DNA from 4 places in the Halomonas sp. HP20-15 genome. Region 1 is predicted to be linked to each of the others. Evidence: predicted binding sites of a transcription regulator. Region 1 holds the regulator's gene; each other region holds the start of a gene.
The links. The regulator sigma-54, encoded in region 1, starts transcription at its own class of promoters, with help from an activator protein. The targets are predictions, from matches to a motif close to TGGCACNNNNNTTGCTNT.
Positions count from the first base shown of each region.

Region 2: glnA (glutamate--ammonia ligase) is a predicted target of sigma-54. The motif match lies at 1,164-1,181, and genes of this name have one in related genera.
Region 3: ytfE (iron-sulfur cluster repair protein YtfE) is a predicted target of sigma-54. The motif match lies at 1,218-1,235, and genes of this name have one in related genera.
Region 4: hmpA (NO-inducible flavohemoprotein) is a predicted target of sigma-54. The motif match lies at 938-955, and genes of this name have one in related genera.

Region 1 is NZ_JAWQLY010000016.1:19,809-22,010, reverse strand. Features, by position in the region: gene lptB (LPS export ABC transporter ATP-binding protein) at 1-168, shown strand, start outside; gene R6258_RS17045 (RNA polymerase factor sigma-54) at 339-1,754, shown strand; gene hpf (ribosome hibernation-promoting factor, HPF/YfiA family) at 1,922-2,202, shown strand, end outside.
Region 2 is NZ_JAWQLY010000015.1:46,024-48,225, forward strand. Features, by position in the region: gene glnA (glutamate--ammonia ligase) at 1-1,067, opposite strand, end outside; gene R6258_RS16820 (hypothetical protein) at 1,673-2,202, shown strand, end outside.
Region 3 is NZ_JAWQLY010000001.1:351,577-353,778, forward strand. Features, by position in the region: gene norR (nitric oxide reductase transcriptional regulator NorR) at 1-1,081, opposite strand, end outside; gene ytfE (iron-sulfur cluster repair protein YtfE) at 1,270-1,986, shown strand; gene R6258_RS01710 (SirB2 family protein) at 2,021-2,202, shown strand, end outside.
Region 4 is NZ_JAWQLY010000013.1:64,668-66,869, reverse strand. Features, by position in the region: gene norR (nitric oxide reductase transcriptional regulator NorR) at 1-767, opposite strand, end outside; gene hmpA (NO-inducible flavohemoprotein) at 994-2,172, shown strand.

The sequences.
Region 1 (2,202 bases):
GGCATCGGCGTGCTGATCACCGACCATAACGTGCGCGAGACGCTGGACATCTGCGACAACGCCTACATCGTCGGCGACGGCCAGATCATCGCCGAGGGTAGCGCGGAAGCGATACTCGCCAGCAAGAAGGTCCGCGAGGTCTACCTAGGTAACGAGTTCCGCCTCTGAGCGCTCGCTGCCGCCTCACCGAGAGTCGGCTGTCAAGCCCTGAAATTCCACGCAAGATATCGCCAAGCGGGATTAGCCTTAATCGTGGCATGGTTATTGCTTTTATACTTGCAAGGCCATACCGGGCAGGATAACGTGTGATCAAACCCTGTCAGTGAAGTCACGTTGTCATGGCTATGAAACCCACGTTGCAGCTTCGGGTCGGCACCCAACTGACCATGACGCCCCAGTTGCAGCAGGCCATCCAGTTGCTGCAGCTGTCGACGCTGGACCTACGCCAGGAGATCCAGCAGGCGCTGGAATCCAACCCCATGCTGGAGATGGAAGACGACTATGGGGAAACTGCCGTCGGCGAGACGGTAGAAGACGACTGGGCCAGCGACATCCCCGAGGAACTCACGCTGGACAGCGAATGGTCGGATACCTACCAGGACCTGGCCCCCAGCGCCGGGCGCAGTGAAGACGGCCCCGACTTCGAGCGCAATAGCGCCGATCAGAGCCTGCAGGATCATCTCCAGTGGCAGCTCGAAATGGCCGGGCTCGATAGCCGCGACCATGCGATCGCCGAATGCCTCATCGATTCGATCACCATCGACGGCTACCTCGAAGGTCAGCTCGACGAGCTGACGGAAGGCCTGCACAATCAAGGGCTCGCCGGACTCAAGGTCGCCGATGTCGAGCAGGTCCTGTATCGCCTCCAGCAGTTCGACCCCACCGGCGTATTCGCCCGCGACCTACGCGAGTGCCTGCTGCTACAGTTGGCTACGCTGGCCGACGATACGCCGCTGCTGCCTCAGGCAAAGCGCCTGGTGCGTCAGTTTCTCGAAGCGCTGGCCGGCGACGATCGCAAGCTGCTCAAGCGCCGGCTGCGCCTCGACGACGCTCAGCTCGATGCGGTGATCGCGCTGATCCGCGCCCTCGACCCGCGTCCCGGCCAGGTCTTCGACGCCAGCGGCAACGATTACGTGATCCCCGACCTGGTTGCCCGCCACACTCGCGAGGGCTGGCGTATCGAGCTCAACCCCGAGGCGCTACCGCGGCTGCGCATCCAACCCGACTATGCCGCCTTGATAAAGCGGGCCGACAAGAGCGACGACAATACCTTCATGAAGCAGCATCTTCAGGAAGCGCGCTGGCTGATCAAGAGCCTGTCGAGTCGCAACGACACCCTGCTCAAGGTCGGTCGCGAGATCATGGTCCGCCAGCTCGACTTCCTCGAACGTGGCGAAGAAGCCATGAAACCGCTGGTACTCGCCGATATCGCCCAGACCGTGGAGATGCACGAGTCGACCATCTCGCGAGTCACCACGCAGAAGTTCATCCATACGCCGCGTGGCGTCTTCGAGCTCAAGTACTTCTTTTCGAGCCATGTCGGCGGCGGCGAAGGCGATGCGCATTCCAGTACCGCGATACGCGCGCGCCTGAAGAAGCTGATCGGCGACGAGCCGCCGCGCAAGCCGCTCTCCGACAGCAAACTGGTCGATCTGCTCGCCGCCGACGGCATCGCGGTGGCGCGACGCACCGTCGCCAAGTACCGCGAAGCGCTGGGTATTCCCTCCTCCAGCGAACGCAAGCGCCTCGCCTGAAGTCTCTTCCGGCACACGGAACGTGCCACGCCCCGCCACCTCGGAACGTCGATTTTTACGCCCTCAGCTCGCGAAAAGCGACGCGTGTGGCCGCCATCCCACAAGGGGTTTGCTAAGCTGCAAAAAGGGTTACAATCGAGCCACCACTCGTCGAAAAGGAACGTGCCATGCAAGCCAACATCACCGGCCATCACGTCGAACTGACGGATGCATTGCGTGACTATGTCAACGAGAAGTTGATGCGGCTGGAACGCCACTACGACAACATCACCACCGTGCAGGTAACGCTCTCGGTCGAGAAGGAACGCCAGCAGGCGGCCTGCACGCTTCACGCAGCGGGTGCTGACTTGCATGCCGAAGCCGAAAACGGCGACATGTATGCCGCCATTGATGCCCTGGCCGACAAGCTCGACCGCCAACTCGTCAAACACAAGGAAAAGGCTCAGGC
Region 2 (2,202 bases), on a different contig from region 1:
ACGCGCTTGCCCTTCGGGCTGGCGGTGTACGGGATGCGGATCGAGGCACTGCGGTTGCGCGCACTGTAGGCGAGCATGACCGGCGCCTCGAAGCCCGGAACCAGGCGCTTGTAGGAGTTGGTCGAGGCGTTGGTGAAGGCGTTCAGCGCCCGCGCATGCTTGATGATGCCACCGATGTAGTACAGCGCCGTCTCGGACAGCCCCGCGTACTCGTCGCCGGCGAACTGGTTCTCGCCATCCTTCCAGAAGGAGGAGTGAACGTGCATGCCGGAACCGTTGTCGCCGACCAGCGGCTTGGGCATGAAGGTCGCGGTCTTGCCGTAGGCGTGGGCCACGTTGTGGACCACGTACTTGAGTTCCTGAACCTCGTCTGCCTTCTTGACCAGCGTGTTGAACTTGACGCCGATCTCGTTCTGGCCGGCGTTAGCCACCTCATGGTGGTGCACTTCGACGCTCTGGCCGATCGCCTCGAGGGTGTTGCACATCGCGCTACGGATGTCGTGGAAGCTGTCCACCGGCGGGACCGGGAAGTAGCCACCCTTGACGCGCGGACGGTGCGCCAGGTTGCCGCCTTCGATCTTGCGATCGGTCGACCAGGCGCCCTCTTCGGAGGTGATCTTGTACATGGCGCCTTCGATGTCGGCCTTCCAGTGCACTTCGTCGAAGATGAAGAATTCCGGCTCGGGGCCGAAGAATGCGGTATCGCCCAGGCCCGAGGCACTCAGGAACGCCTCTGCGCGCTTGGCGATGGAGCGCGGGTCGCGCTCGTAACCCTGCATGGTCGACGGCTCGATGATGTCGCAACGCAACACCAGGGTGGCATCTTCGGTGAACGGGTCGAGGAAGCCGGTGCCGTCTTCGGGGCGCAGAATCATGTCGGATTCGTTGATGCCCTTCCAGCCTTCGATGGAAGAACCATCGAACATCTGACCGTCCTCGAAGAACTCATCGTCGACCGCGCCGGCCGGGATCGTAACGTGCTGCTCCTTGCCCTTGGTGTCGGTAAAGCGCAGGTCTACCCACTTGACGTCGTGTTCTTCGATCAGGGCTAGAGTCTTCTCAGACATGGTGTCCTCCACAGATGAGCCATTGGCTTGCGTGTCCAGCGTCGTTTTAGCACGTCGGGGCGCGGATTGCCCATGCATGCCATTTCTGACAAAACAAATGCAGAAGCCGTGCCAAAATGGCGCAAGGGCAATCGCGACCATTCATCAAGCCAATGAATTACAAGCGGAAAGCGCCCAGGTGAGGATGCCGCAAAGCGCTCTCCGATCAGCCTGGATCGCATCATGGCGGTGCACACGCCCTGCTCGTGCACCATGGAAGAGCATAAATGACCCTTGATGCACCATTTTGGTTCACCAATGAGCAACGATGCCCATCGCCAAGGATTAGCGTCGACTCAGCCCTGCGAGGGCTTGCCGGATGAAGCGTCTCAGCCCTTCGCACTCGGCGAAAACCAACCATGAAAGGCTGCAAAATCAGCCAGCTGGCCAATTGAAACACTCAGAAACCCAGAGCTACTCTTGTTTACACAACTATCGCAGTAGATAGGGGGTAGCAGAGGCCTGCGAGACGTTGGCAGCAATGCCGTTGCCGCATCGTGACATCGGACGGCCTACGTCAGCGTCACGGTAACCGGGGCCCTTCCGGATTCCAGGTCGCCAGGCTTATGAATACATACAGTGTGGTCGTTGATTTCCGACGAGGCTACAACCGCGCAGAACGCTGCCTGATCACGCTGGAGAGATTGGCCGAGCGGATCGACGGCGATGTCGAACGCTGGCTTATCGTCGACCGACCGCGCCTGTCCCTGGGCAAGCTGGCGGAACGCCACGGCGCCCGAACGCTGACCCTGCCCGGGCTGGCGCGCGGCGCGCGACTCAACGCCGCCGCCAACTGCAGCCACGGCGAGGTGCTGGTATTCATCGAGTCGACCAGCGATCTTTCGGATAAATGGCTGTACGACATCGACCAGGCGCTGCGCATCCAGGCCTGGGACGCACTGGCGCTGGCCGCCGAACGCTGGCCGGCTTCCGTCTGGCTTCGGCGCATCGGCCGGGCGCGACTGCAGACCCAGGTATTCGCCGTACAGCGGGTATGGTTCGAACGTCTCGGCGGCTTCGATCCCGACCTGGACAGCCAAGCCGAACGCGATTTGCTGGGCCGCCTGCAGGCCTGCCACGCCCGGGTCCTGCAATG
Region 3 (2,202 bases), on a different contig from region 1:
TGCGTCGTTGGCGTAGCGGCGGGATCGGCGCCGGGTAGACCGAGAGTCGATGGTAAAGATCGGCGCGAAAGTGCCCGGCGCGCACGCTGTCGTGCAGGTTGCGGTTGGTGGCGGCGATCACCCGCACATCGACGTGACGCGGCGTGTCCTCACCCAGGCGCTGGATTTCACCGTTCTGCAGGGTACGTAGCAGCTTGGCCTGGATGGCCAACGGCAGTTCGCCGACCTCGTCCAGAAACAGCGTACCGCCGTCGGCCGCTTCGAAGCGCCCGGCACGGGCGCTTCCGGCCCCCGAGAAGGCCCCCTTCACATGGCCGAATAGTTCGCTCTCCGCCAGCGATTCGGGCAGCGCCGCGCAATTGACCTGGATCATCGGGCGCCGGCGGCGCCGCGAGCGCTGATGCAGATGACGCGCGAACAGCTCCTTGCCGACGCCGGTCTCGCCGGTCAGCAACACTGGCAGTTCGGAATCGGCGACCACCTCGAGCTCGTCCAGCAACTGACGGATGAGCGAGCTCTGGCCGATGATCTCGCCCTCCTGGCGTTCGACGAGATCCCCTGCGTCAGCACTGCGCGACAGCCGCAGGCGGCGCATGTCCTGCTCCAGGCGGGTCACGCGCACCGCCGCCTCGACCAGCAGGGTGAAGCGCTGCAGGTCGTCCTGGGCGCGCTCATCGAAAGTGCCTGGGGTGAGTGCATCCAGGGTCAGCACTCCCCACAGGCTACCCTCGACATGCAGGCTGATGCCCATGCAATCGTGTACCGCCAGCGGTGCGCCGACCTGATTGTCGACCAGTCCGTCATAGGGGTCGGGCAGGCTCGAATCAGGCGGGAAGGCCACCGTCTCGCGGCGAGCGAGAATCGCTGCCAGCCGCGGGTGCTGGGCCACCACGAAGCGTCGTCCCAGCGCCTCGCGGGCCAGCCCGTCGACCGCAACCGGACACAGCGCACCGTCATCGAGGCGCAGCAACCCCACGGCGCCGCAATGAAAGTATTCACGCAGGGTCCTGACTAGACGTTGCAGACGCACCGCGCTGGGCAGTTCGGCAGTGAGATCGGCAAGCACGACATCTTCGAGCATGGCAAGGCTCCTGGCGGTTAATGGGCAAAGCGTCGGCGGGTAAAAACCACCGAAGCGAGGTCATTATTACCCTTACAGCTCCGGGTAGAATTGACCGGAGTCAATCGAAACCTCTGCCAATCAATGACTTAAGGGTTGGCATACAAGCTGCATTAGAAGGGCACACGCTTGATAAAAAGGACAGCACCATGACCCTTCTCGACCAACCTCTCGGCCAGCTGGCCCGCCAACTGTCCGGCGCCACCCGGGTATTTCACGATTACGGTATCGATTTCTGCTGTGGCGGGCGCGTCACGTTGCGCGATGCGCTGGCCGGTCGCGATGTCGACCTGGCCCGGCTCGTCGCCGCGCTGGAAGCGCTGCCGGCCAGCCAGTCCGGCGAGCGCGACTGGCAGACCGCCAGCGACAGCGAACTGATCGAACATATCCTGACCCGCTATCACGCCGTGCATCGCCAGCAACTGCCCGAGCTCATCCGCCTGGCACGGCGCGTCGAGCATGTCCACGGCGAGCGCGGCACTTGCCCCGCCGGCCTGGCCGACCACCTCGAAAGCATGCATCAGGAACTGGAAAGCCACATGCAGAAGGAGGAAATGATCCTGTTCCCGATGCTCAAGCGCGGCCTTGCCCACAACGCGCACGGACCGATCGCCGTGATGCGTTTCGAGCATGACGAGCACGGCGAAGCGCTGGCCCGATTGATGGCGCTCTCCCACGACATTCATATACCCAAGGGCGCCTGCACCACCTGGCGCGCGCTGTATGCGGGGCTCTACGAATTTCGCGAGGACCTGATGCAGCACGTCCACCTGGAGAACAACGTGCTGTTCGAGCGGGCCACCGCCAACCAGGGCCCTGTCGGCGAGGCGGCAGCCGTTTCGCCGGCCATCGACGAGTCGCCCTAAACACGATCGAACGCAACATTGACCGGTCGCCGGCCTGAGCCTGGCAATGTTCAGCCTGCGTGTCTGGTGGTCGGTTCACGAGTCGCCCCGCCTGCAACGGCGCTGGGTGAAGGTAGGGCCGCATCTGGTCGATACGGTGTTACTGGCAGCGGGGGTCACCTTGATGGTCATGCTGCGCGCCTGGCCCATGCAGCACCCCTGGCTGGCAGCCAAACT
Region 4 (2,202 bases), on a different contig from region 1:
AACAGCGCGCTCTCGATCAGTTGCTCGGGCAGGCTGGCGCAGTTGACCTGAACCAGCGGGCCCTGGTGGCGGGGCGAGCGGGCATGCAGCGCGCGTGCCACACGCTCCTTGCCGACCCCGGTCTCGCCCTGCAGCAACACGCACATGTCGGTCGGCGCGACCAGGTCCAGCGAGGCGTCGAGACGCTGCATGGCCGGGCTGTTCCAGTGCCGCTGCAGGGCCGGTTTGGGCTCGTTGTCGAGGACCTCGCTGAGCCGCGAGCGGGTGGCGCTGAGCTGGCTGGCCAGGCGCAGGCAGGTCGCCAGCAGACGCGCCTTGGCGAGCAGTTCGTCCTCGTCGAGGAGGGCCAGGCTGCCGGCCGTCAGCGCGTCGAGGGTGAGCACGCCGATCAGCCGTTCGCCGTCGCGCAGCGCCACCCCCAGGCAGTCGTGGACCGCGGTGAGTTCCTCGTCGATCAGTCCGTCGAAGGGGTCGGGCAGCGGGCTGTCCGGCGGAAAGCGGCAGACGCCCGAATGCTGGGCGATGGCCGCCAGCCGCGGGTGTAGATCGAGCGGGAAGCGCCGGCCGCGCACCTCGCTGGGCAGGCCGAGCACGGCGACCGGCAGCAGCCCCGCCTCGTCGTTGACCATCAGTGTGCTGGCGTCGGCCGGGTAGTCGCCGACCAGCGTTGCGAGCAATTGCGACCACAGCGGCCTAAGGGCATCGACGGGCTGGCCGTCGGCGAGTCGGGTCAGCAGGTCGCGGAGGACTTCGTAGAAGCGTGTCATAGTGACCGCGATTGTCCGCGAGACAGTGAAAATGACAACCCTAGGGCGTGTCGTTTTAACAGCTGTCGGCATTGGCATGTGTGCGTGCGGATACGCCGAGCCGCCGCCGGGACAGGCCGGAACTGGCCCAGCGGCGCGCCCTGCGGCAGGGTGTCGCGCCTCCCGGCAACTGGCACAGGGATTGCCCTAGTAGGAGCGTCATCCTTCTTTAATCGGAGTTCCATTCATGCTGACCCCGCAACAGGAACAGCTCGTTGCCGCTACCGCCCCCGTCGTCGCCGAGCATCTCGATGCGATCACCCAGCGTTTCTATCCAGTGCTGTTCGAGCGCTATCCCCAGGTCAAGGCGCTGTTCAACGCCGCCCACCAGACGAGCGGCGGGCAACCACGGGCGCTGGCCGCCGCGGTGCTGCGCTACGTGCAGTTGCGCGGCGACCGTGAGCAGGCCAAGGCGGCGCTGGCGCTGGTGGTCGACAAGCACGTGTCGCTGAACATCCGCCCCGATCATTATCCACTCGTCGGCGAATGCCTGATGGCGGCGATCGGCGAGGTGCTCGGCGAGGCGGTGACCGCCGAGATCGCCGGCGCCTGGCAGGCGGTCTATGAAGAGCTGGCCGGCCTTTTGATCGAGCTCGAGGCGGCACGCTACGAGCAGTTCGCGGCATTGCCGGGGGGCTGGCGCGGCGCGCGGGGCTTCCATGTCGCCGCGACCCGCCAGGAAAGCGCCGAGATCCGCTCCTTCGTGCTGGCGCCCGACGACGGCCAGCCGGTCGCCGACTTCGCGCCGGGCCAGTTCATCGGCGTCAAGCTGTTGATCGACGGCGAGCCGGTGTTCCGTCACTACAGCCTGTCCGCGGCACCCAACGGCCGCACCTATCGCTTGTCGATCAAGCGCGAGCCCGGCGGCCGGGTCAGCGAATATTTCCACGCCCGCATGAGCGAAGGAGCGCGCCTCGAACTGCTGCCGCCGGCGGGCGAGTTGACCCTCGCGGAAGGCGCGTCACCGGTGGTACTGCTCAGCGCCGGCGTCGGCCAGACGCCGATGCTCTCGCTGGCCGCCCAGGCACTGGCTGCGGGGCGTTCGGTCACCTACGTGCACGCCGCGCGTAGCGCTGACGTGCACGCCTTCGGCGACGAGGTCGCGGCCTTGGCCGAGCGTTATCCGCAACGGCTGCGCAGCGTGGTCTGCTACGAGCAGGCCGATGGCGATGCTGCGCCGGATCACCTGGGACGCATCGATCGCGAACTGCTGGCGAGGCTGCTGCCGGAGGACGAGCCGTTGTGCTATCTGGTCGGTCCGCAGGGCTTCATGCACTGCGTCGATACCCAGCTCGAGGCACTCGGAGTGCCGGCCGAGCGGCGGCGCTTCGAGCACTTCGGACCGTCGCGGCCGCTGCACGCCTGAGCACGGTGGACGATGCCCGGCGATTATCGG